DNA from 3 places in the Kribbella sp. NPDC051770 genome. Region 3 is predicted to be linked to each of the others. Evidence: predicted binding sites of a transcription regulator. Region 3 holds the regulator's gene; each other region holds the start of a gene.

Region 1 (6,433 bases), on a different contig from region 3:
CGGAGATCGGGCAGCTGCGGCTGCTGCGGGCCGTTGAGTTGCCTACTGGGACAACGGCTTCCTGATCGATCTACTGTCGCCGTGACCGCCCCTCACGGAAGGACTCCGATGTCCCGCCTGCGTACTGTCGTCCCCACGCTACTCCTCGGCGCTGTCCTGGCCACCTCCGGATCGGTTGCCTTAGGCAACCCATTGCCGGACCGGGCCGCGGGAGGTGACCCGGTGGGGATGACGAGTGGTTTCTACGTCGACCCGGGGTCCAACCCGGCGGCCTGGGTGCGGGCCAACCCGTCGCACCCCGACGCCGCCGCGATCCGGACCCGGATCGCCGAGCAGGCCGGCGGGCGGTGGTTCGGGAACTGGTCGGGTGACATCCGGGCCGCGGTGTCGTCGTACACGACGGCCGCCGACGCGGTCGACAAACTGCCGATCCTGGTCGCGTACAACATCCCGGGCCGCGACTGCGGCAGTCACTCCGGCGGCGGCGCGGGGTCGCCGGCCGCGTATCGGACCTGGATCAGCGCGTTCGCCGCGGGGATCGGCAACCGCCCGGCGGTCGTGGTGATCGAGCCGGACGCGCTGGCGCAGCTCGACTGTGTCCCGGCGGCCGAGAAGAAGACCCGGACCGACCTGCTCAAGTACGCCGTGAACGAGCTGGCCGCGAAGGCCCCGAACACCTGGGCCTACATGGACGGCGGCAACGCGACCTGGATCGACGCCGCCGAGATGGCGCGCCGGCTGAAGCTGGTCGAGGTCGGCAAGATCCGCGGCTTCGCGCTGAACACGTCGAACTACTACACCAACGACCAGTCGGTGGCGAAGGGCAACGCGATCCGTGGCGCGCTCGGCGGTACCGCCCAGTTCGTCATCGACTCCAGCCGCAACGGCAACGGCTCGAACGGCGAGTGGTGCAACCCGGCCGGCCGGCGCCTCGGCGAGACCTCGCGCAACGGCAACCACCTGTCCGCGACGCTCGACCTGCTGGTCTGGCTCAAGGTCCCCGGCGACTCCGACGGCGACTGCGGCACCGGCCGCGGAATCCCGGCCGGCACCTTCTCCCCGGTCCTGGCCAAGAACCTGATCACCGGCTGAGCACAGCAAAGCGGTCCCGGGCTGGGACCCGGGACCGCTTCGTCGTGCTGAGTACTACTGGGAACCTCTGGGGATCAGAAGTCCATGCCGCCCATGTCGGGCGCGCCACCCGGAGCGGCCGCGGCCTTCTCCGGCTTGTCGGCGATGACCGCCTCGGTGGTGAGGAACAGGGCCGCGATCGAGGCCGCGTTCTGCAGCGCCGACCGGGTGACCTTGGCCGGGTCGATGATCCCGGTCTTGATCAGGTCGACGTACTCACCGGTCGCGGCGTTCAGGCCGTGACCCGGCTCGAGGTTGCGGACCTTCTCCGCCACGACGCCGCCCTCGAGGCCGGCGTTCAGCGCGATCTGCTTCAGCGGAGCCTCGACGGCCGAGCGCACGATCGCCGCTCCGGTCGCCTCGTCGCCCTCGAGCTCCAGCTTCTCGAACGCGATCACCGACGCCTGCAGCAGCGCGACGCCACCTCCGGCGACGATGCCCTCCTCGACGGCCGCCTTCGCGTTGCGCACGGCGTCCTCGATGCGGTGCTTGCGCTCCTTCAGCTCGACCTCGGTGGCCGCGCCGACCTTGATCACCGCGACGCCGCCGGCCAGCTTGGCCAGCCGCTCCTGCAGCTTCTCGCGGTCGTAGTCGGAGTCCGACTTCTCGATCTCGGCGCGGATCTGGTTGACCCGGCCCTGGATCGAGTCGGCGTCGCCGACGCCCTCGACGATGGTGGTCTCGTCCTTGGTGACGACGACCTTGCGGGCCTGGCCGAGCAGCTCCAGGTCCACGGTGTCGAGCTTGAGGCCGACCTCCTCGGAGATGACCTGACCACCGGTGAGGATGGCGATGTCACCGAGCATGGCCTTGCGGCGGTCACCGAAGCCCGGCGCCTTGACGGCGACGGTCTTGAAGGTGCCCTTGATCTTGTTCACGACCAGGGTCGCCAGCGCCTCACCCTCGAGGTCCTCGGCGATGATCGCCAGCGGCTTGCCGGTCTGCATGACCTTCTCGAGCACCGGGACGAGGTCCTTGATGCTGGAGATCTTGCTGTTCACCACGAGGATGTACGGGTCGTCGAGGACCGCTTCCATCCGCTCGGTGTCGGTCACGAAGTACGGCGAGATGTAGCCCTTGTCGAAGCGCATGCCCTCGGTGAGCTCGAGCTCGAGGCCGAAGGTGTTGCTCTCCTCGACGGTGATGACACCTTCCTTGCCGACCTTGTCCATCGCCTCGGCGATGATCTGGCCGACCTGGGTGTCCGCGGCGGAGATCGAGGCGGTGGCCGCGATCTGCTCGCGGGTCTCGACCGGCTTGGCCAGCGCGAGCAGCTGCTCGCTGACGGCCTCGGTCGCCTTCTCGATGCCCTTCTTCAGGCCCATCGGGTTGGCGCCGGCGGCGACGTTGCGCAGACCCTCGCGCACGAGCGCCTGGGCCAGCACGGTCGCGGTGGTGGTGCCGTCACCCGCGACGTCGTCGGTCTTCTTGGCAACTTCCTTGACGAGCTCGGCCCCGATCTTCTCGTACGGGTCCTCGAGCTCGATCTCCTTGGCGATGGAGACACCGTCGTTGGTGATCGTGGGGGCGCCCCACTTCTTCTCCAGGACGACGTTGCGGCCCTTCGGGCCAAGCGTCACCTTGACGGCGTCGGCGAGGGTGTTCATTCCCCGCTCGAGGCCGCGGCGCGCCTCTTCGTTGAAAGAAATCAGCTTGGGCATTCTCCGCGAGTCCTCCCGCGTCGAGTTTCTGGTGGTTCAGCCGGCCCGATGCCCGCGACGGACGGTACCGGTGTCGTCGCGGTCACGTCCCGCCTGACTCCGGCACCTCATCGAGGCCGTCTTCTAACAGCTCCCCGCGGGCACGAGCGTTATCACTCTCGCCCACTGAGTGCTAACCAAGTATTAGCACTCGCCCCAAGCGAGTGCAAGCCAGCCCTCGACGCGGTGGACCCCGCGGGCTAGACCCTGGCGACGAACTTGACCTCGATCAGCTGTTGCGGGAGGGCCAGCCGGGTGACGCCGAGGATGGTGCTGGCGACCTGCGGGTCGCCCCGCCGGTACGCCGCCTTGCGGACCTCCCCGGCGACGCTCATCGCGGTGTCGACGTCGAGCACGTAGACGACCTCCTCCACCACGTCGTCCAGGGTCGCGCCGAAGCGCTTCAGCAGCTCCTCGGCGTTCACGTAGGTACGGCGCCACTGGTCGGCGGTCGCCGAGAAGTCGGTCACCACCCCGTCCGCACCGACCGGCGCGGGCGCGACGAACTCGGCGCCGTCGTGCGACAGCTGGCCGGACAGGTAGATCGTGTCCCCGCGCCGGACCGCCTGGACGTAGCCGTAGTCGTGCTCCCACGGGACCCCGAAACTCTCCGTCTGTACCGCCATCAGCACTCCCTGTTAGGTTGAACAAGATTCAACCAACTTAGGAAGTCGCGCCGCGGGCCACCAGCGGCGGCGGTGCCAAAGACGGCATCGTTCGTGCCACCGTTCGCGCGTCCGTTGTGCCACCCGGTCGAGGAGGTCCCGTGCTGAGCGTCGCGATCCTGGTCGTGCCCCGCGTGATCGACCTCGACGTCACCATCCCGGGGTACCTGCTCGGCAAGCAGGGCGGGTACGACGTGCTGCTCTGCGGCGAGACCGACGTCCCCGGCTCCGCACTCCGCCCGGCGCACCCGCTGGCCGCCGCCGCGACCGCGGACATCGTCGTCGTCCCCGGGTACGACGACCCGGAGGTCCCGCTCCCGGCGGAGTACCTCGACCTGATCCGCTCCACCGCCGACCGCGACGCCCGCCTGGTCGGCATCTGCACCGGCACCTTCGCGCTGGCCGCGAGCGGCGTGCTCGACCGGCGCGACGCGACCACCCACTGGCAGTACGTCGACGCGCTGCGCGCGCTGCACCCGACGGTGAACGTCCAGGGCGACCAACTGTTCGTCGAGGACGGCCGCGTGCTGACCTCCGCAGGCGGTGGCGCGGCGATCGACGCCTGCCTGCACCTGATCCGGTCCGACTTCGGCGCCGCGGCGGCACACGCGGCCGGGCAGGGCGTGGTCGCGGCGCCGGTCCGCACCGGCGACCAGCGCCAGCAAGTCGACGGTCAGATGCCGCCGCGGTCCGACCTCGCGCCGACGCGCGCCTGGATGCTGGAGAACCTCGGCGAACCGATGACCGTCCAGCAACTGGCCGACCGCAGCCACCTGCCCCGGCGTACGTTCCTCCGGCACTTCGCGGCCGAGACCGGGCAGTCGCCGATGCGGTGGGTCACGGTGCAGCGCGTGCTCAGCGCAAGGCGGTTGCTGGAGGCAACGGACCTGCCGGTCGAGCGGATCGCCGCGGTCGCTGGTTTCGGTAGCGCCGCGAACTTCCGGACGGTGTTCCGGCGAGAGGTCGGCACGACGCCGAGCGGCTACCGGCGGTCGGCGCTCACTCCTCCCACTGGGCGATCAGGTACTTCGGAGCGTTCAGCCGCCACGCCTCGGTGACCAGCTCCTCGATCTCCTCGGGGTCGGCGTGCTCCAGGTCGATCTCCAGCCAGCCGAAGCGGCCGGACTCCCACCAGGAGGAGTAGACCTCGGGGTTCTCCGCGATCATCGCTTGCTGCTCCTCGCGGAGCGCTTTCACGAACAGCTTCGCGTCGTCCTCGGACAGGTACGCGAAACCCTTCTTGCGCACCTTGAAGGCCGGCTGGCCCGCCCAGCCCTCGTGTTCCTCCGCGCCGGGCAACCGCAGCACCAGCTTCTGCACCGCTTCCGCGTCCATCTGTTCAAGCTAGCCGCGACCACCGACAAAGTCCGGAAGTCGTCAGGGGTGCGCGACCAGGGATGCCGGGGTCGGGTCAGGGGTGGGTCGGTACCGATCCCGATGTGCGGGCAGGCTCCTGAGCGGCACAGTTGTGGACATGACGAACAACACCGCACCCTTCCAGAACCTGTCCGGCAAGACCCTCCGCCGCTCGCGCGACCAGCGGATGCTGTCCGGTGTCTCCGGCGGTATCGCGGAGTACCTGAACATCGACGCGACGCTGGTCCGGCTGGGCATCGTCGGGCTGACCCTGCTCACCGGTGGTACCGCGCTGATCGGCTACGTGATCGCCTGGGTCGTGATGCCCGAGGCCGACGGCAAGGCCGTCTGGCAGAGCGCCCACCAGAGCATGCAGAACAACCACCAGCCGCAGACCACGCCGGAGGGCGACATCGCCGCCCGCATCTACGACGACAAGCCGCCGGCCGCGTGACCTCGCTGCCACGGCAGCAGTGACCACGCCCCGAGTGGGCAACGGCCCCGTCCAGGGACCACACTGCTGCCGTGCAGACCGAGTCGGGACTGTCGCACTGCCCGCGGTGCGACCACGAGCTACCGGCCGACCCGCGCTACGTGACGTGGTGCGACCGGTGCGACTGGAACGTCGACCCGCACCCGGAGCACCACAAGGTCGCCGCCTGGCAGCAGCGACAACAACTCTCCGTCTACCGCGAGTGGGAACGCGGTGCCGTCAACCGCCCGGGCTCACCACTGGCCCGGGCTTCGGCGTACCTGGTGACGCTCCCGGTACTGCTGATCCCCTGCGCCGGTCTGCTCGGCGCCGTCGCTCTACTGCTCTTCTACCGGCCGCTCTGGTTCAGCGCACTGCTGGCGGTGGTCGCGCTGGTCATCGGCGCAGCATTCCGCCCACGCCCCCAGGAGCTCCCCTCGGACGCCCGGCCCGTCTCCCGCGCTGAGGCCCCCGGCCTGTACGCCGTACTCGACGCAGTCGGCCCGGTCTCCGGCGTCTACGTGCACAGCGGGCCGACCGTGAACGCCGCACGGATCACCTGGCGCTTCCGCCGGGTGCTGGTCATCGGTACGTCGTACTGGAGTGCGCTGGAGCCGCAGGAGCGGGTCGCAGTGATCGCGCTCAGCCTGGCCAGGTCGGGCCGGCTGGCCTCGGCCATCGCTGCTGCTCGCCGCGTACTCACTGGTCTCATCGACTCGTTCCGGCCCGGTCCCCTCGACGAGGCCCGGCACGACGAGGCCCAGCGGGTCCTGCCGAGTCCTGCAGATGGTGTGGTCTCGGCGCAGGACGACGTGATCGTCAACTACTACCTCACCAAGTTGGCCAACCTCCTCTTCGGCCCGCTCCTCCGCCTCTACCTGGCGGCCTTCCAGCGCGTCACCCTCCGCTTCACCCAGTACGACGCGTACGCCGCCGACAGCCACGCCGCCCAGCTCGCCGGGACCACGGCGACGGCCGCCGCGCTCGAGAAGGCTCTCCTGTCCGACACAGCCTTCCGGGCTCTCGAACGGGCGCTCCGCTACAACCGCGACGTGGACCCGACCACCGCGGCCTGTCGGGCCGTCGCCGAGGTCCCCCGCCGTGAGCTG
Region 2 (6,433 bases), on a different contig from region 3:
CTCGACGGCGTGCTGGCCGAGCCCGGGACCGCTCCCGGCGAGCTGAAGCGGCTCTTCGACGACCCGGAGGTGGCGCTGGTGCACGTGCGGAACGTCATCGCGGGCTGCTGGAACTTCTCGGTCCGCCGGGCCTGACCGGGTCGCCCGTCGGCGCGGTCAGCGCGTACACCGCGACCGCGCCGACGCTGTACCGGTGCTCGGCGAGCCCGTCGAGCTCGCCGGACGGGCGGTCGAGGTTGGTGTCGAACACGAGCCAGCGGACGCCGTACTGGTTCCAGAGCTGGTCCAGGACGCGCCGGGTCGGCCGCTTGAAGGCGCGGTCGTTCAGCTGCAGGAGGGGCTGGTTCCAGAACGGGCCGTAGATGGCGTCGGCGTTCTGGCGGCTCTGGGCGGTGGGCGTGTAGGCCCAGCCCTCGACGAGGACCCGGCGTTCGGCGTACGCGGAGAGCCAGAAGTTGCGGGCGTCGCAGGTGCGGTCGGCGTAGACGGGGGTGCAGTGGGAGTTGGTGGCGAGCCGGTCTGCGATGGCTGAGTGGTCGCGGATGTAGCGGGCGGCTTCGGCTCCGCCGGAGGGGACCTGTCGTCTGGCCTGGCGGCACTCGGGGCGGTCGGGGCCGGCAACGCAGACCTGGTCGGTGAGGGTGGTCAGCATCGTCTTGGGGACGTTGACGGCGGCTACACCGAGGACGATCAGTACGCCGAGGCCCAGTGCTACTCGACGCTCTGCTGTCCACCGGAGAACGACTACTCCCAGACCTGCCACCGCTAAGACAGCCAGCCACGGCCAGACCAGCTGGAACCCCACTGCCGCCACACCCTGTGCGCTGCGCGGTCTGCGAGGTGTCAGAGCTGCCACGACTTGTGCCAGCACCATCCCGACCGCCAGAGCCAGCAACACCCGGGGGCCGACGTGGCGGAGCCGGAGGTCCTTCAGCAGGACGGTCAGGCCCCAGGCTGAGGCAGCGATGGCGAAGGGGAAGGCTGCTCGGAGGAAGTGCGGCCCGCTGAGTTTCATCAGCGCAGCCGCTGCTGTTCCGGCTGCTGCGAAGCCTGCGAGGAACACGGCGGCCGGGTCCTTCCAGCGGCGGACCAGGCCCAGCATGCCGAGGCCGGCGAGCGACCAGGAGACGAGGAGCGTGGCGCCCGTCGTACCGAGGACTGCGGCGGTCGTCAGGTAGCGGCTCTCGAAGCCGACCCGACCGGCGAGGGCCCGGAAGGCCTGCCCCGGGCCGAAGTCGACTCCGGACGGGCCGGCGCTGAGCAGTACGAAACTTAACGCAGCGAGGACGGCCAGACCGAGCACTACCGAGGTCCGGTCGAGCCTCCGCTCGGTGATCAGCTTGACTGCGGCGACCAGCGCTACCGCGACCACGAGCATCGGTACGAAGGACGCCTTGGTACCGGCGAGCGCTGCCAGGCCGACGGCAAGCAGCAGCCAGTTGCCGCGATGCGGGTCCTGGCGGAGCAGGCAGACGATCACCCAGACCACCGGGAACGCCAGAACCACGGCGAATGCGTGGCTGGGGCTGTACATCAGCGCAGAGCTCGAGTACGCCGCCTGGCTGATCAGGTCGCGGCCGCCCCAGCCGTACACGTCGAAGCTGGTCACGGTCAGGAGCAGCCAAGCCGCGAGCGGGCCGGCCCAGGACTTGCGGGCGAGCCGGGTGGCCAGGGCGGCGACGGAAAGGACTGGTACGAGCGCGGCTGTCACCGGCATCAGGCGACGGAGCAGGAGGTCGAGCTCGATGCCGGTCTGCCAGTTGGCCGCGGCCAGCTCGGCGTGAAGGAACCAGTGGTGGTTCAACTGCTCGCCGAGGACGAACGGGACCTGGCCGGGGAGGTGGTGCTTCAGCTCGGCTGCGAGGGCCAGGTGGTACGGCAGGTCGGCGTACTGGAAGGCGGCGTCGGGGAACGCGATCGGCTCGATCTGGAGACCTGCGCGGGTGATCACCCAGAGGCCGAGCGCTGCTGCGCCTGCTACCGACCAGCTCCACCACAGCGGTGCCGGCGGGCGCGTGCTGCGCCAGTACGGTCGGAGTTTCTTGAGCAGACCGAAGGTGATGGCTGGCACGATCAGCGGTAGGAGCGGGAAGCCGATCGCGCGGCCGGGTAGGTAGGTCAGGATCGAGAGCGCGAACCCGAAACCGGTGCCGAAGGCCAGGTCGGCGGCGAACCCGTCCTGGTTGCCGCGGAGCAGTCGCCACAGCAGGACCCCGGGAAGCATGATGCCGAGGCCCAAGTAGGCGCTGTACGCCAGGACCGCTCCCCACGGCGTCCCGTACTGCGCGAGCAGCACCGCGGCGCCCGCCCAGACCGCCGCCCCCGGCAGCGCTCGACCGGCCCCTGCGCGCACGGCGCTGCCCAGGCCCCTCCCCAGTGGTCCCACGACCGTGGAGACGCTCAGCGGGGGCGGTTGGGTTGCACGGCTGCCGGAAGTGGCCGGAATCCGGTCTGGACCGCCGGAGTTGGAATACTTCGGCGCTCTGACGCATTATTAGCAGTCGAGTAGTAGGAGTGCCAGACGTCCTGAAGGGGAAGAACGTGCCGACGTACCAGTACCAGTGCACCGACTGCGGCGAAGCGCTCGAGGTCCGGCAGAGCTTCACCGACGACGCGCTGACCGTCTGCCCGAACTGCCAGGGCACGCTGCGCAAGGTGTTCAACGCCGTGGGCGTCGTGTTCAAGGGCTCCGGTTTCTACCGCACCGACAGCCGGTCGTCGAGCACGAGCACGGTGAGCGCGAAGTCCGACTCGTCGTCGTCCTCGTCCTCCTCGTCGGGCAGCAGCTCGTCCTCCTCGTCGTCGTCCTCGGACTCGTCGAAGTCGTCTTCGTCGTCCTCCTCCTCGTCGGGCTCGTCGGGCTCCAGCAAGACCAGCGCCGCCTGATCCCCGCGGGCCCGGGCGGCCTGTGGACAACGAGACGGGCGTTTCGGGGAAAACTCGTACTTTCCCTGGCATGACGAACTTCTGGCACGACCTCATCCGCGCCGCCCGCTGGCACCGCCGGCTCCTCGCCGGCCTGTTCGCGGCGGCCGCCGTGTACTTCGGCCTCGCCTCCTTCGCACCACCGGCCGCGGCCTCGGCCCCCGTCCTGGCCGCCGCCCGCGACCTCCCCGGCGGCATCACCCCGACCCCCGGCGATCTCCGCACCCTCCGCCTCCCACCGGCGGCCGTTCCCAGCGGAGCGCTGCAACCAGGCGCCGACCTCTCCCAACGCATCCTGGCCACACCGGTGCGCTCCGGCGAGCCGTTGACCGATGCCCGCTTCCTCACGCCCACAGCGGTTCCGGCAGGCCTGGTCGCCTATCCGTTGCGCCTCGACGACCCCGACATCGCCGCGTTGCTCCGCCCCGGCGACCACGTCGACCTGTACGCCGCCTCCGCGACAGCAGCCCCCACCGCGACCGCGTTGGCAACCGCCGCACGAATCCTCGCCCTGCCGGCCCCGACCCGTTCCGCGGGCGCCCTCCTGGTCCTCGCCACCACGCCCAGCACAGCGGCTCGCCTCGCCCAATCCACAGCCAACAGCAAAATCTCCGTCGCCCTGACCCCCGACACCAGCTGACCTCGGCGTCACTGAGCGGACATCTGCGGCTACGATCCGCAGTCCCCCGGCGCGGTCCCTCGCCTGTCCCCGAGCAGAGTCCTACGTTGACGAGGTACAGATCGCCGCGGGTCCACCGGGACCCTCTCGTGGAGGCAGAAAGAGATGCTCAAGGGCTTCAAGGAATTCCTGATGCGAGGCAACGTCCTCGACCTGGCGATCGCCGTCGTCATCGGCACCGCCTTCGCCACCGTGGTGAAGACCGTCGTCGACAACCTGGTGAACCCACTGGTCGCTTCCCTCGGCGGCAGCAACGTCAGCGGACTGTCGTGGCAGATCGTCGACGGCAACACGAAGTCGATCATCGACTTCGCCGCCATCATCAACGCGTTCATCGTCTTCTTCCTCACCGCCCTGGTCGTCTACTTCGTCCTGGTCGTCCCGATGAAGAAGATCCAGGACCGCCGAGCCGCCGCGGCCGCCGCCAAGGGCGAACCCGAGCCGGAGCCCGAACCCCTCACCATGGACCAGCAGCTCCTGATCGAAATCCGCGACGCCCTCAAGTCCCGCCAGCAGTAGACCTTCCGACTGCCTACACCTGGCTGCTCGTCGGGTACTGCATCCAGGTGTAGGCGACCGGTTGGTTCTTGTTCCACTCGTCGGCGAGATCAGCCGGCACGTACTCGAACCCGACGCGGCGGTAGGTCCGGATCGCCACGTCGTTGTCCGGCCGAACCCTCAGAAACACGTCGGAGTACCCAGCCTCGAGCGCCGGCCCGAGCAGTGCTTTCACGAACGCCGTCCCGATCCCCCGTCCCCGCGAGCCCGGACGCACGATGATGCGGGCGAGCTCGACCTCGTCCTCCTCGTCGTCCAGCCACAGCTCGGCGTACCCGACCGGTTCGCCGTTCACGTAGTACAGGTACGACCGCACGTCGTCCGCGACCTTCGGCCAGCTCCCCACCAGCTCACCCGGGAACGGGTACGCGTTCCGCCCCGACAGCAGCCCGACCTCCTGCGCCGAGGTCGCCCACCCCGCAACCTCCGCAGCCTGCCCCACCTTGAACGCCCGCAGCTCCATGCGCCAAGCATCACGCGATCCCCACCGAACCACCACGCTTTATCCGAGGGCTCAGCACGGAGGCATCAACCAGCGCGACTCATCCGCCCCCGGCGAACGCGGCGACCGTCGCCACCAACCGATCCTGCTGAGCCTCGAAGCCAGGCACCGGCGGCTCCAACGACCCCGGCAGCTCCACCGCCGAAGGCATCAACCGCAGCAACGCATCCACCGTTCTCCTTTGGTGCGAAGGGTTTTCCGGCACCGAAGGAAGCACCCCGATCGGCATCCCCGGCCGCCAAGGCCCGCGATACTCCCCCAGCTCCACCAACTGCGCGTCAAGCACCCCACGCAATGTCTCCCCCGCCAACAACCCGTCAGCCACAGCCCCCGAAGCCCCACGCTCGACCAACCCAGCCCGCCCCCGAGCATCGACTTCCGGATCCCCACCGGTCGCCGGCCAAGCAAGCAGCAACCGCCCAACCGACTCCGGATACGCCAGCGCCAGCAGCACCGCGACAGTGCACCCGTTCGAAGCCCCCACCACAGTCACCGGCTCCGGCCCGAGAAACCCACCGAGCGCAGCAACCTCCTGCCCCCAACTCACCGGCCGCCGCACACGATCCGGCGCCACCACCGTCAACCCAGCGGCCTCGAGGCCGGCCACGATCCCCGGCCGATACCAGAACATCTCGGCATCGGTCCCGTCCCACAGTCCCCCGTGAACCAGCAGCACCCCAGCCGCCACCGGTTCACTCACGAACCATGATGCGGAGGTACCTCGCGCAGGATCCGTTCGTCGTCGTCGCTCCCGCTGTCCCGCTCGCCCCAGCTCCGCGCGTCGTCGTCACGCGTCTGCTCAGGAAACAGCGGCTCGTCATCCTCGTACGGCGTACTCATACGTCCAGATTACGGGAGCCCACCAGCAAGCCCACGCCCGTCAGCAGGTACGCACCTCGGCCCGACGCTTCTGCTATTTCTCTTCCCGGCCGCAGCGGCCTCAGCCCCCGCCGACCCTCCCGGCCGCATCGCAAGCAACCCGAAGTCAGTCCTGCCCAGGAATCCGCGGCAAGTTCCCCTGCTGCCCGCCCTCGATCTGCCCCTGACCGCCCTGCCCCGGCGCGACCTGCGGATTCGCCGCGTGCAGCAGCGGCGCGATCCCCGGCTCGCTCTGCCACCGCTCAGCACCGAGCACCGACCAGGCCGTCAAAACCGACAACGTAGGAGTAGCCAGCCCACCCAGCTGCAGCGGCTCCGCCTGCTGGAAGCCGAACGTCACCGTCCAGTTCGCCGGATCCGGATAGAACTCCTGCACCGAGTTGTAGTAGAAGCTCAACCACCCGCGCCGCTGCAGATGCGTCATCAGCCGGTAGTTGGTCGCGATCAGCTGCACCTCTTCCAGGTCACGCCACAGCAGCTGCATGTCGCGCCGCGCCGCGGCCTTCCGGCTCGAGTTGACCGCGGCGTTGGCCGCCATCATCCCGAGCACGAAACCCGTGCTGCCGAAGAAGAATCCGCCGCTGCTGTTGTAGCGCCCGTCGCCGCCGTACAGCCGCGCGTAGTGCACCGAGGTCTGCAGGTACGCGACCTCCCCGGGCTCCAGAACGATCCCGTACAACGGCAGCGCCTGCGGCTGTCCGCCACCGCGCAGGAAGCGCGCCCAGTCCTGCCCGAGCTGCCACTCCTCCTGCTCACGGCGTGCGAGTTCGGCCGAGTCTTTCCTCTTGCCCACGTCCGTCCTTCCTCCGGCTGCACCCGGCATCATCCCATTTCTCCAGGGTGAACAGCGCGCACCGGTTACAGCTCTGCTGCTTTTGCCACTCGATCGC
Region 3 (6,433 bases):
TCGGTCAGCCGAACCCGCTCACCGGAGGTGATCCGGCGGACGACAGCAGCGTGCCGCCCCTCCGGACCGTCCAGGAACAGCTCTTCCCCACTCAGTTCGGTGAGGTGAAAGACCGGCAGGCCCATCGCCGGCTCAGTGGGCGCCGAAGGCGTCTCGGAGGCGGCCGAAGACGCCCTTGTGGGTGGCTTGGACCTGGCCCTGGGGGCGCTCCTCGCCGCGGGAGGCGGCCAGGTCGCGGAGCAGCTGGGCCTGGTGGTCGTCGATCTTCGTCGGGGTCTCGACGATGATCTGGACGATCAGGTCGCCGCGGCCGGCGTGCCGCAGGCGCGGGACGCCGCGGGCGGTGAGCGTCATCGCCGTACCGGACTGCGTGCCGGGGCGGATCTCCAGCGGCGTGGTCTCGCCCTCCAGCGTCGGCAGGTCGATCGTCGTACCGAGCGCGGCGGCCGTCATCGGCAGCGTGACCGTGCAGTGCAGGTCGTCGCCGTTGCGGCTGAAGATGTCGTGCGGCTCGACCTCGATCTCGACGTACAGGTCGCCGGCCGGGCCGCCGCCGGGGCCGACCTCGCCCTGGCCGGACAGCTGGACGCGGGTGCCGCTGTCGACACCGCCGGGGATCTTCACCGTGACCGTACGCCGGGAGCGCACCCGCCCGTCGCCGGAGCACTCGACGCACGGGCTCGGGATGGTGGTCCCGAAGCCGCGGCAGTTCGGGCACGGGCGCATCGTGCGCACCTCGCCGAGGAACGAACGCTGCGTGTGCGTGACCTCACCACGGCCGTGGCAGACCTCGCAGGTGACCGGCTCGGAGCCCGCCGCCGCGCCCGACCCCGAACAGGTCGGGCAGAGCACCGCGGTGTCGACCTTCAGCTCCCGCGTCGTACCGAACGCGGCCTCGCTCAGGTCGATCCGGAGCGGGATCAGCGCGTCCTGGCCGCGCCTGGTCCGCGGGCGCGGCCCGCGGGTCGCGCCGCCGGTCTGCCCGAAGAAGGCGTCCATGATGTCGGTGAAGGTGAACGCCTGGCCGAAGCCGGCGCCCGCGCCACCCGGGCCGGCGCTCGCGAACGGGTCGCCGCCGAGATCGTGGACCTGCTTCTTCTGCGGGTCGCTCAGCACCTGGAACGCGCGGCCGATCTCCTGGAACTTGGCGTGCGCGTCCTCGGAGTCGTTGACGTCGGGGTGGTACTGGCGGGCCAGCTTGCGGTAGGCCTTCTTGATCTCGTCCTGGGACGCGTCACGGCTGACGCCGAGGACGGCGTAGTAATCGGTGCTCATACTCCAGACCAGAGGTAGGGGAAACTCGAAGTGGTCATGAGTCGGCCAGGATCTGGCTGACGTAGCGCGCGACGGCGCGCACGGCGCCCATCGTGCTGGGGTAGTCCATGTGGGTCGGGCCGACGATGCCGAGGGTGGCCAGCGCCTCCGACTTGGAGCCGTACCCGGTGGCGACCACCGAGGTGGTGGCCAGCTCCTCGTACGGGTTCTCGTGCCCGATCCGGACCGTGAGGGTCTGCGGGTGGGTCGCCTCGCCGAGCAGCTTGAGCAGGATCACGTGCTCCTCGAGCGCCTCGAGCACGGGTTTCACGTTCCGCTCGAAGTCGTCGCCGTACCGGGTCAGGTTGGCCGCGCCGCCGACCGCGATCCGCTGCTCGCCCTCGTCGGTGAAGGCCTCCAGCAGCGTCGTCACGATGGCCGCGACGAACGGCCGGTCGGCGGGCGGGAAGGTCTCGGCGACGCCGGTCAGCGCGGTGGTGGCGTCGGTCAGCCGCTGGCCGGTGAGCGCGGAGTTCAGCCGGGAGCGCAGGTCGGCGACGAGCTGCTCGTCGACGTCGGCGTGTGCCTCGACGATCCGCTGCTCGACCCGGCCGGTGCTGGTGATCAGCACCAGCAGCAGCCGCCGCGGGGTCATCGTGACGACCTCGACGTGCCGCACGCTGGACCGGATCAGCGTCGGGTACTGCACGATCGCGACCTGCCGGGTGATCTGCGCCAGCAGCCGGACCGTCCGCCGGACGACGTCGTCGAGGTCGACCGCGCCGCCGAGGAACGACGAGATCGCCTTCTTCTCGGCCGCGGACAGCGTCTTGACCGTGCTCAGCTTGTCGACGAACAGCCGGTACCCGGCGTCGGTCGGGATCCGGCCGGCGCTGGTGTGCGGCTGGGTGATGTACCCCTCCTCCTCCAGCGCGGCCATGTCGTTGCGCACGGTGGCCGGGGAGACGCCGAGGTTGTGCCGGTCGACCAGGGTCTTGGAGCCGACGGGCTCGTGGGTGGCCACGTAGTCCTCGACGATGGCCCGGAGCACGTCCAGTTTGCGCTCGTCCAGCACCCGCACCACCCTCTCTCAGCATCCGCGGTCAGCAACCCGACTGGCACTCAGACAGTCCGAGTGCCAGTCTACCGACCCGCGACAGAGGTTTGCGCCTCAGGCAGTTTCGGGCGAGGCTCCCAACGGTACTGCGGCCGGTCGCTCGACCGTGCTGGTGACGTCCACCGGCTGGTCCTTGGCCGCCGCCTCGAGCAGCGACTCCAGGACGTCGAGCACGTGGAAGGCCAGCGCGCCGTCGGCGCGGTGCGGCCCCCCGGTCCGGATCGCGCGCGCCAGGTCAGCAACCCCGACACCGCGCCCCGCCCCGGCGTACCCGCCGGCCACCGGGACCTCGGTCCACTCGCGCTGGGCCGAGGTGGCGATCTCGACCGCGCCGTCGAACGCGTTCGGGTCGGGCACGGACAGGCTGCCGTCGGTGCCGTAGATCTCGATCCGGGGCAGCCGGGCGGCCCAGACGTCGAACGACATCAGCACGGTGGTCAGCGCGCCCGACTCGTGCTCGAGGATGCCGGTGACGTGCGTCGGGACGTCGACCGGGAAGGTCTCGCCGGCCCGCGGCCCGCTGTGCACCTTGCGCTCGTCCTGCGACCGGCCCGCGCGCCCGGTGACCCGGCGGACCGGGCCGAGCAGCGTGACCAGGCTGGTCACGTAGTACGGGCCCATGTCGAGCAGCGGACCGCCGCCGGGCTGGTAGTAGAACTCCGGCGCCGGGTGCCACAGCTCGTGCCCGGGCGTGACGAACGACGCACTGGCCGCCGTCGGTACGCCGATGTCGCCGCGGTCGATGACGGCCCGTGCGGTCTGGGTGCCGGTGCCGAGCACGGTGTCCGGCGCGCAGCCGATCCGCAGCCCCTTCGCCTCGGCGAGCTCGAGCAGCGGCTTGGCCTCGGCCCGGTCGACGGCCAGCGGCTTCTCGCCGTACGTGTGCTTGCCGGCCTCGAGCGCGGCCCGGTGCACCGGCGCGTGCGCGGCCGGGATGGTCAGGTTGAGCACGATCTCGACGTCCGGGTCGGCCATCAGGTCGTCCGATGACAGCGCCCGGACGCCGGGGTGCGCGTCCGCGACGGTCTGCGCCCGCGCGACGTCCAGGTCGGCGACCGCGGCGACCTCGACGCCCGGCAGCTTGGCCAGGTGGTCCAGGTAGGTGCCGCTGATCACACCGGTCCCGACAATGCCGACGCGCGTCACTTGCTCGCCCACAGCAGCCCCCGCTCGATGATCGTGCGGACCTCGGGGGTGTCCAGGTCGGCGAGGCTGTGGCCCGGCGTACAGACGAAGACCTTGCCGTCGCCCCAGGTGCGGGTCCAGACCGCCGGCATCGTCGCGCCCTCGATCCACGGGTAGTCCGGGTGCGCCCGGAAGGTCGTGGTGGCCAGCACGTTGTTGGTCGGGTCGGCGTGCACGTAGTACTGCTCGGTGTGCAGGTCGAAGTGCTCGATGCCCTCGACGATCGGGTGCTCGGCGACCACCTCGATCCGGTGGTCGACGAAACCGCCCGGGTGCGAGACGAACTGGCCGCCGGTCATGAAGCTGTAGTCGGCGTTGCTGCGGAACGAGTCGACGATGCCGCCGTGCCAGCCGGCCAGACCGGTCCCGGCCCGAACGGCCGCTTCCAGGCCCTTGGCCTCCTCGTTGGTGATCTCACCCATGCTGATGCACTGCAGCACCAGGTCGGTGCCGTCCAGGTCGAGGTACGCCGACGTGCTGTCGGAGACCGTCACCTCGAAGTCGTTGTCGCGCAGGAAGGGGATGAACAGCTCGGTCGCCTCGACCGGGAGATGACCTTCCCAGCCGCCCCGGACCACCAGTGCCCGTCGTGTCGTCACGCTGCCTGCCCTTCAGAGATCGGATCTGTTGCACCGCCTAGGCGACCCTAAGCGCGCCGATCGTGGCCTACAAGCCCCTTTCCAGCCGGTGGATATCGTTTGCCGGAACCGGCCAGGGCCTAGGCTCCCGGGCATGGGATGGAAGTTCTGGAAGAACGACGAGCGGCCGCAGGACGTCGTACCGGCGGGTGCGCCGCGGGTGCAGGACGCCGTGCCCGGCGGCGCCTCGTTCGAGCTCCGGGTCGAGGACGTGTTCTCGATCACGGGCCGCGGCACGGTGGTCACCGGACGGGTGCTGTCCGGGGTGCTGCACGTGAACGAGGAGGTCGTGATCCAGCGCGGCGGCGCCGAGGTCCGGCGGGCCGTCGTGACCGGGATCGAGATGTTCCGCAAGACGAGCAAGCAGGCGGTCGCCGGCGACAACGTCGGGCTGCTGCTGAAGGGGCTGGACAAGTCCGACGTGCAGCAGGGCGACGTACTGACCCGCTGAGCCCGCGGCTAAGGTCGGTGCCATGAGTGAGTGGACCGAGCTGGGTGATCGATGCTGGGTCCGCCGGTATCGCGAGTGGGACCTGAACGTCGGGCTGGTCGTCGGCGACGACGGCGCCCTGGTGATCGATCCGCGGGCCTCGACCGCGCAGGCCGAGCAGGTGCTGGCCGAGATCCGCGAGCTGACCGACCAGCCGGTGAAGTGGGTCGTGAACACGCACGCGCACTTCGACCACACCTTCGGCAACGCCACCTTCACCGAGGCCGCGAGCTACGCGCACGAGAACGCCGCGGCCGCGCTGGCCGAGCGCGGGCCGGCGCTGCAGGAGCACTACCGCGACCACCCGGGCACCGACCCGGCGTACCCGGACGTCCCGGCCGAGGTGCTGGCCGAGGTCGCCGCCACCGAACTGGTTGCCGTTGACAACACCTTCGCGGTGGCCAAGGTGATCGACCTGGGCGGCCGCCGGGTCGAGCTGCTGCACCTGGGCAACGCGCACACCGACGGCGACGTCGTGGTCGTCGTCCCGGACGTGGACGTGTTCTTCGTCGGCGACCTGGTCGAGGAGTCCGCTCCCCCGGCGTACGGCGACGACTCGTACCCGCTGGAGTGGCCGGAGACGCTGGACCGGGTGATCGGGCTGTTCGGCGCGGACTCGAAGGTCGTCCCGGGCCACGGCGCGGTGGTCGACCCGGAGTACGTCCGCAACCAGGCCGGCGACCTCGGCACGGTCGCGAACACGATCTCCGGGCTGCACCACGGCGGGACGTCGCTCGACGACGCGCTGAAGCACACCGACGACTGGCCCTGGCCGGTCGAGCACCTGGAGCAGGCGATCCGCCGCGGGTACGGCGTACTCGGTGCACCGCGCCGGCCGACGCTGCCGTTGCTGGGACCCGAGCACTGATCGTGGTGATCCGTTGACACGGTGACATCTCGTCCCGCACGTTGTTGCGAGGCATCGACGGGATGGGGTGGCACCAATGGTCAACACCGATCAGCTCGATCACCCGGACGGCCGGGTCGAGCTCGCCGACCCGAGCGTGGTCACGCAGAGCCGGTACGGCAACGAGGAGCTCGCGCCGACGCGGATCGCGGAGCGCAAGTGGACGACGTACAACTACGCCGCGCTGTGGATGGGGATGGCGCACAACATCCCCAGCTACCTGCTCGCGTCCGGGCTGGTCGCGCTCGGGATGAACTGGCTGCAGGCCTTCCTCACCATCACGCTGGGGAACCTGATCGTGCTCGTCCCGCTGCTGCTGAACAGCCACGCCGGGACCAAGTACGGGATCCCGTTCCCGGTCTTCGCGCGCGCCTTCTACGGCGTCCGCGGCGCCAACTTCCCGGCGCTGCTGCGGGCCTTCGTCGCCTGCGGCTGGTTCGGAATCCAGACCTGGATCGGCGGGCAGGCGATCCACGTCATCGTCGGTGAGCTGGCCGGCTCGGGCTGGCGGGACGCCGCGTCGGTCGGCGGGCACCCGTGGACGCTGTGGCTGAGCTTCGCGTTCTTCTGGCTGCTGCAGATGTGGCTGATCTGGCGCGGGATCGAGGGGTTGCGCCGGTTCGAGAACTGGGCGGCGCCGCTGGTCACGGTCGCGTTCCTGGCGCTGATGATCGCGATCCTGGTCAAGGCCGGCGGGCCCGGCCCGATCCTGTCGCAGCCGTCCACGCTCGGCTGGGACGCGGACTTCTGGAAGATCTTCGCGCCGGCGCTGATGGGGATGATCGCGTTCTGGGCCACGCTGTCGCTGAACATGCCGGACTTCACCCGGTTCGGCGCCGGCC

Evidence for each region. Region 3 encodes HrcA, which represses chaperone genes, less so after heat shock. Its sites were predicted from a motif close to TTGGCACTCGNNNNNNNCGAGTGCCAA; they were not measured.
Region 1: the regulator HrcA is predicted to act here: its motif matches at 2,976-3,002, upstream of groL (chaperonin GroEL).
Region 2: the regulator HrcA is predicted to act here: its motif matches at 2,495-2,521, upstream of AB0M01_RS05000 (FmdB family zinc ribbon protein).

What each region holds. Positions count from the first base shown of each region.
Region 1 is NZ_JBFAYT010000001.1:1,322,416-1,328,848, forward strand. Features, by position in the region: gene AB0M01_RS06335 (DinB family protein) at 1-65, shown strand, start outside; gene AB0M01_RS06340 (glycoside hydrolase family 6 protein) at 229-1,092, shown strand; gene groL (chaperonin GroEL) at 1,167-2,792, opposite strand; gene AB0M01_RS06350 (Rid family hydrolase) at 3,032-3,457, opposite strand; gene AB0M01_RS06355 (helix-turn-helix domain-containing protein) at 3,598-4,554, shown strand; gene AB0M01_RS06360 (MmcQ/YjbR family DNA-binding protein) at 4,496-4,831, opposite strand; gene AB0M01_RS06365 (PspC domain-containing protein) at 4,971-5,306, shown strand; gene AB0M01_RS06370 (hypothetical protein) at 5,378-6,433, shown strand, end outside.
Region 2 is NZ_JBFAYT010000001.1:1,044,058-1,050,490, forward strand. Features, by position in the region: gene AB0M01_RS04990 (DUF1203 domain-containing protein) at 1-135, shown strand, start outside; gene AB0M01_RS04995 (hypothetical protein) at 95-2,353, opposite strand; gene AB0M01_RS05000 (FmdB family zinc ribbon protein) at 2,542-2,886, shown strand; gene AB0M01_RS05005 (SAF domain-containing protein) at 2,957-3,565, shown strand; gene mscL (large conductance mechanosensitive channel protein MscL) at 3,710-4,123, shown strand; gene AB0M01_RS05015 (GNAT family N-acetyltransferase) at 4,137-4,625, opposite strand; gene AB0M01_RS05020 (alpha/beta hydrolase) at 4,705-5,364, opposite strand; gene AB0M01_RS05025 (hypothetical protein) at 5,361-5,504, opposite strand; gene AB0M01_RS05030 (hypothetical protein) at 5,650-6,336, opposite strand.
Region 3 is NZ_JBFAYT010000009.1:129,314-135,746, reverse strand. Features, by position in the region: gene AB0M01_RS27880 (16S rRNA (uracil(1498)-N(3))-methyltransferase) at 1-125, opposite strand, end outside; gene dnaJ (molecular chaperone DnaJ) at 133-1,275, opposite strand; gene hrcA (heat-inducible transcriptional repressor HrcA) at 1,310-2,329, opposite strand; gene AB0M01_RS27865 (Gfo/Idh/MocA family oxidoreductase) at 2,426-3,529, opposite strand; gene AB0M01_RS27860 (ThuA domain-containing protein) at 3,514-4,155, opposite strand; gene AB0M01_RS27855 (EF-Tu/IF-2/RF-3 family GTPase) at 4,289-4,645, shown strand; gene AB0M01_RS27850 (MBL fold metallo-hydrolase) at 4,668-5,552, shown strand; gene AB0M01_RS27845 (NCS1 family nucleobase:cation symporter-1) at 5,629-6,433, shown strand, end outside.